Regions from separate parts of the Rossellomorea sp. y25 genome, predicted to be linked through region 1. Evidence: riboswitches for the same ligand, from Rfam matches in the RefSeq annotation. Region 1 holds a riboswitch; the other holds the start of a gene.
What was found. Region 1 has a riboswitch for S-adenosylmethionine ahead of AAEM60_RS20775 (methionine ABC transporter ATP-binding protein). Riboswitches for the same ligand answer to the same signal wherever they lie in the genome.
Positions count from the first base shown of each region.

Region 2: it holds a riboswitch for S-adenosylmethionine, as region 1 does, so the genes downstream of both, metK (methionine adenosyltransferase) here and AAEM60_RS20775 (methionine ABC transporter ATP-binding protein) in region 1, are expected to answer to the same signal.

Region 1 is NZ_CP145886.1:4,148,615-4,152,761, reverse strand. It holds gene AAEM60_RS20790 (6-phospho-beta-glucosidase) at 1-657, opposite strand, end outside; gene AAEM60_RS20785 (GntR family transcriptional regulator) at 879-1,604, shown strand; gene chbG (chitin disaccharide deacetylase) at 1,625-2,320, shown strand; SAM riboswitch class I at 2,799-2,904, shown strand; gene AAEM60_RS20775 (methionine ABC transporter ATP-binding protein) at 2,976-3,989, shown strand; gene AAEM60_RS20770 (methionine ABC transporter permease) at 3,979-4,147, shown strand, end outside.
Region 2 is NZ_CP145886.1:3,652,121-3,656,267, reverse strand. It holds gene AAEM60_RS18395 (lmo0937 family membrane protein) at 1-69, shown strand, start outside; gene pckA (phosphoenolpyruvate carboxykinase (ATP)) at 123-1,712, opposite strand; SAM riboswitch class I at 2,042-2,185, shown strand; gene metK (methionine adenosyltransferase) at 2,397-3,599, shown strand; gene AAEM60_RS18380 (gamma carbonic anhydrase family protein) at 3,837-4,147, opposite strand, start outside.

The DNA.
Region 1 (4,147 bases):
CAGAACCTGATCGGTGACATCCTGACCTTTGACCCAAACCTTTTTTCCAAACACAAAATGATTCATCCCTACAAACTCGATTTGTACTTCATTTGCAGAACAATTCATCATCTCGGCGACGCTGTTTTTCATGTTGAAAGGAATATTGCACACCCCGATGACTTTATGATGTGTACTGTATTTAAGCAGGGCTTCCGTAACAATGCCTGCCGGGTTGGTAAAGTTAATAAGCCATGCATGGGGACAAATCTGTTGGATGTCATGACAAATTTCCATTAGGACCGGAATGGTGCGCAAGGCCTTGAATATACCGCCTGCTCCATTGGTTTCCTGACCGATGACACCATGACTTAACGGTATCCGTTCATCTTTTTCCCTGGCTGAGAGGCCGCCCACCCTGATTTGTGTTGTCACAAAGTCAGCGCCAATTAAGGCATCCCTGCGGTTAAGGGTCCATTCCAATTCAATAGGCACACCTGCTTTTTGGATCATTCGACGAGCAAATTGCCCGATAATCTCAAGCTTCTCTTTCCCTGCTTCGATGTCTACAAGCGTTATGTCCGTGACAGGAAAAGATTTGTATCGGTGGATGAACCCCTCGATAATTTCTGGTGTATAGCTTGATCCGCCTCCGATTATGACCACCTTTAATGACATTCTGTCGAGCTCCCTTCATTTTGAAAGCGATTTCTATTTTCTATAATGTATCATACAAATTTTCACTCGTCTATATATTGTAATGACAAATATAAATATTATGACTATTTTTTATTTAATTGTAATAACAAATTATTTTTATGATAAAATGATTAGGAATAGAGAATTGCACGTGGATGTGTTATAACAAATATAGGAAGAAAGTGGAAGGGAGAAACAGAATGAAAGAGACACAAGAAGCAAAGGCCCTGCATTCGCATGTAAAAGAAGAAATCATCCACATGATTAAAAATAAAGAATATGCGCCGAATACAAAACTGCCGACAGAGGCGGAGTTTTGCGAAAAGTTTAATGTCAGCCGTACGACGATCCGGACGGCGCTCCAGCAGCTGACACTTGAAGGTTACGTGTATCGTGAGCAAGGAAGAGGAACCTTTGTCGCAGAAGAGAAAGTCAGTCAAATCCTGTCCTCGACGATCGACAACTACACAGAGCAACTGCGATTACAAGGTAAGAAACCTAAGATCAAGGTACTGAGCATGAATGTCATCCCGGCAGAATCCACAGTGGAAAAAGCGTTGGAATTGAAGAATGGAGATCCCGTCAATCGGTTAGAGAGGATCCGATATTCAGACGGGCTGCCCCTGCAATATGAGGTGGCCTATCTGCCCTGGTACAAGACGCCAGGCCTTGATAAAGACGAATGTGAAAGATCTCTTTACAAGCTCCTGGAAACACAGTTTGAGATAAAAATTAAAAAAACCATCGAAACCATCGAGCTATTTTTAGCAGATGAGCGAGTGGCAGGGAAGCTTGAGGTACCAGAGGGGACACCTTGCTTTATGATCGAAACGACAGCTTATGTAGAGGATGGATCCGTGATCGAATTTTCCAAAGCGATCTTCAGAGGAGATAAAGCGAGCTTTCTTGTAGAAAGAACCTATTAGAAAAAAGGGGATGGGGGATTATGAGGAACGTGATCGTCAATGCAGATGACTTTGGTTTATGCCGGGGAGTGAACTATGGCATCGTTGATAGTCACCGGTTTGGAATTGTCAACTCAACAACGATGCTTGTCAATATGCCCGGGACTCTGCATGCGTTGGAATTGGCGAAGGTTTTTCCTGAATTAAAGGTTGGGATCCATTTAACACTGACATGCGGGAGACCGGTTTCGGCCGGGGTACCATCACTACAGGATGAAAGAGGCTTTTTCCGTTACACCAGCAGGATTTTTGAAGAAAAAGAAATCAATGTGGATGAGGTTGAAATGGAGTGGGAGGCTCAGGTGGATAAATTTCTATCATTCGGTCTGCCCCTTTCTCATATTGACAGTCATCATCATGTTCATAGCTTTCGACCACTGATCCCGGTGGTGAAGAGATTGTCAGAGCGCTTTGGGGTACCGGTCCGGAATGTTTTTGGTGATAAGGGTGGCGAAATGGATGTGTTAACCGATCGGTTCTCGATGGACTTTTATGGGGACGGAGTGTCGGTTGAAGGATTGAAGAGGATTTTGGACAGCAGGGATGGAGGTGAGACGCTTGAGATTATGTGTCATCCGGCTTATGTTGATTCCTATTTGAAGATGAATTCTTCTTATTGTGAGCAGCGGTTGAGGGAGTTGGATGTGTTGACAGTGATTAAGGAGTGGACGTTTTAGTTTTCGTTTGGTTGTTTGAGAGATTAGAATATTTGTAGTGAGTTGTTATGACAAATGATCGGGGTGCTGCTATTGAAGGTAGTGCCTTTTTGTATTGGTAATGGAGGTTAGTCCCAATTGGAGGTGGAAAGGAATGTTTTTGGATAATATGTATGGTTTTTGAGTCTTTGAGATGGTGTAAAGGCAGGATATTAACTGAAATCGATGTGAGATACATGGATTGATAGGGTGCGAGGAGTTTTATTATCGACATTCCCCCTTTTATTATCAACTTTAGGAATATATTATTAACTGTAAAAAAGTGGATATATTCCACCCCAAGATCAAACCCTAGTCCAACAACACAAAAAAACCTTCCCTAGTACAACAATAAAGATAACGCTTACATAAAAACAACTGTAAAATTCCCTATTGACTTCCATTCCCATACCCAGTATTATCCTCTATAAGATTAAAAAATTAGAAAATTACATACTTTCAATTATCCAGAGTGACCGAGGGATCAGGCCCTACGACGTCCGGCAACCTCCAGTATTGGAACGGTGCCAATTCCTGCAGAATGATTTCATTCTGAGAGATAAGTCGAGATAAACAGGCGATGCTTCTTTCAGTTGAAAGAGGCATTTTTTATTGGATGAAAAAAGGGGTGTGCACATTGATCGAGATTCGAAATCTAGTTAAAACCTACAGTACAAAAAAGCAAACGGTGGTCGGTGTCGATAACGTTTCCGTAAAAATCGAAAAGGGTGAGATTTTTGGAATCGTCGGATACAGTGGAGCGGGGAAGAGTTCACTCATTCGCTGCCTGAATTTATTAGAAACCCCTACATCAGGAGAAATCATCATTGACGGACAGGATTTCACGAAACTCACGTCCAAACAATTAAGACTCGCCCGTCAAAAAACGAGCATGATCTTTCAACATTTTCACTTGATCAAATCCAAAACGGTGTTTGACAATCTGGCTTTTGCCTTGAAAGCGGCTAGTGTACCTAAAGCGAAAATCAAGCCCAGAGTCGTCGAGCTCCTTGAGATGGTCGGTCTATCGGACAAAGCAGATGCGTACCCGGCCCAGCTCAGCGGAGGACAAAAGCAAAGAGTCGGGATTGCGAGAGCCCTTGCGAATAACCCATCGGTTTTACTTTGCGACGAAGCGACCTCGGCACTCGATCCGAATACAACGAAATCAATCTTGAAACTATTGAAAAAGATTAATAAAGAACTAGGTTTGACCATCGTCCTCATCACCCACGAGATGGAAGTGGTGAAAGAAATCTGTGACCGGATGGCCGTGATGCAGGACGGGAAAATCGTGGAGGAAGGGCCGGTTTACGACCTGTTTGCAGAACCTAAGCAGCCTTTAACGAAGCAATTCATTGAAACAATCCTTCAATTTGAACTACCGCCGCACCTCGTGGAATCAAGGAAAGGAAAACTGATCAAAATCCAATTCAAAGGATCGATCGCAGAGGAAAGCGTCGTATCGGAAGTGTTCCAGAAATACAAGGTGCGAGGCAATATCCTACACGGCAAGATCGAATACATTCAGGAAGTTCCACTCGGGATTTTTATCATGGAACTGATCGGCTCCCATGAAGAAATCGAAGCCGCGATCCGGTATATCACGTTGAAGACACAGAGCTTGGAGGTGCTTGAGAATGCTGCCTGATTCATTGACTGCAATTTTACCAGAATTGAATAAAGCCTTTTTTGAAACGGTCTATATGGTGGGGATTTCACTGGGAGTTGCGATTTTAGTGGGATTACCGCTCGGGATTCTTCTTTTCGTAACAGACAAAGGCTTGTTTTTACAAAATAGTTTGATCA
Region 2 (4,147 bases), 500 kb from region 1:
ATCTTACTCGTTATTGCCATTGTAGTCTTTTTATTTAACAGAATCACCGGCCGTAAAAAAGGATTATAACCATAACAAAGGTCCGTCCCTCAAGAATGAGGGACGGACCTTTGTATAGTAGACTATTTAACGGATGGACCGCCTTTAAGTTCGATTTCAGATGGTACGTTTGAGAATTTCTTGAAGTTCTCGTTGAATTTGTGGGCTAGTTCTTTTGCTTTCACTTCATATGCTGCTTCATTGGACCATGTTCTTTTTGGTTGCAGCACTTCGTCAGGAACACCAGGAACGTGAACAGGGATGTTCAGACCGAAGATGTCGTCCGTTTCTGTTTCAACGTGAGTCAGTTCGCCTTCAAGAGCTGCTTGAACCATAGCACGAGTGTAAGATAACTTCATGCGGTTACCAACACCGTATTCTCCACCAGTCCACCCGGTGTTCACTAAGAATACCTGTGCATTGTGCTCATCGATTTTCTTCCCAAGCATCTCGGCATAACGAGTTGCAGGAAGTGGCAGGAATGGTGAGCCAAAGCATGTTGAGAACGTTGCTTGTGGTGAAGTGATCCCACGCTCCGTACCTGCAAGCTTCGATGTATATCCACTTAAGAAGTGGTACATTGCTTGTTCTTTCGTCAGTTTGCTGATTGGAGGTAATACCCCGAATGCATCTGCCGTTAAGAATACGATTGTATTTGGATGTCCTGCAACACTTGGTTCAACGATGTTTTCCATCGCTTGAAGAGGGTATGCAGCACGAGTGTTTTCAGTTAATGTGTTATCCTCATAATCCGGGATGCGGGAATTGTCATCAAGGACAACATTTTCAAGGACAGAACCGAAACGGATGGCATCGAAGATTTGTGGCTCTTTCTCACGTGTCAGACCGATACATTTAGCGTAGCAGCCGCCTTCGATATTGAAAACACCGTTTGGAGACCAACCGTGTTCATCATCGCCGATCAAACGGCGGTTAGGGTCTGCGGATAAAGTCGTTTTTCCAGTTCCGGATAAACCGAAGAACAATGCCACATCGCCTTCGCGTCCCACGTTTGAAGAGCAGTGCATGGAAAGGATATCGGATTCAGGAAGCACGTAGTTCATGACAGAGAAAATCGATTTCTTCATTTCACCTGCATACTCAGTACCACCAATCAGGACAATTCTTCTTTCGAATGATACAATGATAAATGTTTCAGAATGAGTTCCGTCAACTTCGGGATCCGCCTTGAAGTTCGGAGCAGAAACGATTGTGAATTCTGATTGGTGACCCTTTAGCTCTTCTTCTGTCGGGCGAATGAATAATTGATGAGCGAAAAGATTATGCCAAGCAAATTCGTTGATAACCTGAATCGGCAGTCTATGTTTTGGGTCTGCACCTGCGAACCCTTGGAATGAGAACACTTCTTCTTTTTCTTTTAAGTAATTGATCACTTTTGTATATAGTTTATCGAATGATTCTGAAGAGATGGGTTGATTGACAGAACCCCACTCAATCTTATCCTTCGTGGATGGTTCTTCAACAATAAATTTATCCTTAGGAGAGCGTCCTGTGTATTTACCAGTTTCTGCTCTGACTGCACCTGATGATGTTAAAACGCCTTCATTGCGTTGAAGGACTTTTTCAACTAGTTGGGAAACAGATAATTGTTCCTGAATATTTTGACCGTTAAGTAATTCTGTTAATTCATTAGACATGCTCACTGAATTCATTAGAACCCTTCCTTTATATAAATTTATTTAATGGCATCGCTTACTTCACAAAAATAGTATAACACAATCAAGCTATTAGTCTATACTATTTATTTAATTTTATAATGTGTCTTCATTTTGTCACATTTTTCGTCCAAATACAGCTTGTTTCTTCTTATATATATGAAGAAAAAATCTAAATGTTTAGCCTCATTACCCCATTAGGTTATTTTAATGAAGAAAAATAGGTTGAAGTCATAAAAAGAGGCTAAAAGATTGGTTAAACCTGTCACTCGAAAAAAAGTTGACACCTCTAGTCCTAAACGTTATCATTGTTCCTTGAACGGATACTCTTATCCTGAGCTGGTGGAGGGAGCAGACCCTATGAAACCCAGCAACCTGCTAAATAGTGAATGGATCTTATACTTTGAAACGATCCGATTAAGCGAAGGTGCTAAACTGAGGCAAGGTCTATGAACCTTGAACGATAAGAGAGAAAAGGCGCGGCTATGATCTGAAACCTTTCCTCTATTGCTTTAATCATGAGGAAGGGTTTTTTCTGTTTATAGAGGATCAAATGCACATAATTCATGATTTTTTTATAAAAAAACCATGTTTACTTCATACTACTTAGGGAATGAGTACCGTATCTGTTTAATGTTTTGTTAGATCAAAGTCTAACAAATAGCTTAAGGAGGAACCTTGATGTCAACTAAACGTCGTCTGTTTACATCTGAGTCCGTAACCGAAGGACATCCAGATAAAATTTGTGACCAAATTTCTGATTCAATTCTTGATGCAATTCTTACCAATGACCCTAATGCTCGTGTAGCATGTGAAACGTCTGTTACAACGGGTCTTGTACTTGTTGCAGGTGAAATTACAACTAGTACGTATGTCGATATTCCGAAAATCGTTCGCGAAACAATCCGTGAAATTGGCTACACTCGTGCGAAATACGGCTTTGACGCTGAAACATGTGCAGTATTGACATCCATCGATGAGCAATCTGCTGATATCGCTCAAGGGGTAGACCAGGCACTTGAAGCCCGTGAAGGACAAATGACGGATGAGGAGATCGATGCAATCGGAGCAGGTGACCAAGGGTTAATGTTTGGATTCGCTTGTAATGAAACGAAAGAGCTTATGCCTCTTCCTATTTCCCTTGCTCACAAAATTTCCCGTCGCTTAACGGAAGTTCGTAAAGAAGAAATTCTTCCTTACTTACGTCCTGATGGAAAAACGCAAGTAACAGTTGAATATGATGAAAACGACAAGCCGGTTCGAATCGACACGATCGTTATCTCTACTCAACATCACCCTGAAGTAACGCTTGAGCAAATCCAGCGTAACTTGAAGGAATATGTCATCGATCCGGTTGTACCGAAAGAACTGATCGATGAGCAAACAAAATATTTCATCAACCCGACAGGTCGTTTCGTTATCGGTGGACCACAAGGTGATGCAGGTTTAACAGGACGTAAAATCATCGTTGACACATACGGCGGATATGCTCGTCATGGTGGCGGTGCATTCTCTGGTAAGGATGCAACGAAAGTGGACCGTTCAGCGGCATATGCAGCACGTTTCGTAGCGAAGAACATTGTAGCAGCTGGTTTAGCTGAAAAATGTGAAGTTCAATTAGCGTATGCAATCGGTGTTGCTCAACCGGTATCTATTTCAATCGACACATTCGGAACGGGTAAAGTATCAGAAGACGTATTGATTGATGTTGTCCGCAACAACTTTGACCTTCGTCCTGCTGGCATCATCAAAATGCTGGACCTTCGTCGTCCGATCTACAAGCAAACAGCTGCTTACGGACACTTCGGCCGTAACGATATTGATCTTCCTTGGGAGCGTACAAACAAAGCTGAAGCATTAAAAGCAGAAGCGTTAGGCGAATAAGATAAGATCAAAGAGACCAACACTTTATGGGTGTTGGTCTCTTTTTGATGAGTGGCATTTCTAATTGATTCGGCGAAATTTATTAGTTTGTGTCACATGGCAGACATATCCCGATACTGGCAGATATATTTCTAAAACGGCAGATAAAACCTGTTCGAGGAAACAATCACACGTGTTACACCTGAAAATATTACATGAGTAATCTAATGAAGGATGGGGTATCCCAAGTATAAGAAGTTAAAATGGTTTGATGCTTTTATAATATTGTCCTTTTTCAGCGTATTCTCTGGAAATGCGCTTCATTTCGCTAATATCATGTTCGTTTAGCTCTCTCACTACTTTTGCTGGCCTGCCGAATGCCAGCGTATTAGGAGGAATGACTTTCCCTTGAGGAACAAGGCTTCCTGCTCCAATAAAAGCTCCTTCACCAATTTCAGCATTATCGAGAATAATGGATCCCATACCGATTAACGCTTTCTTTCGAATTTTGCAGCTATGTAGAATCACTCCATGGCCGACGGTTACTTCATCTTCAAGAATAAGAGGGT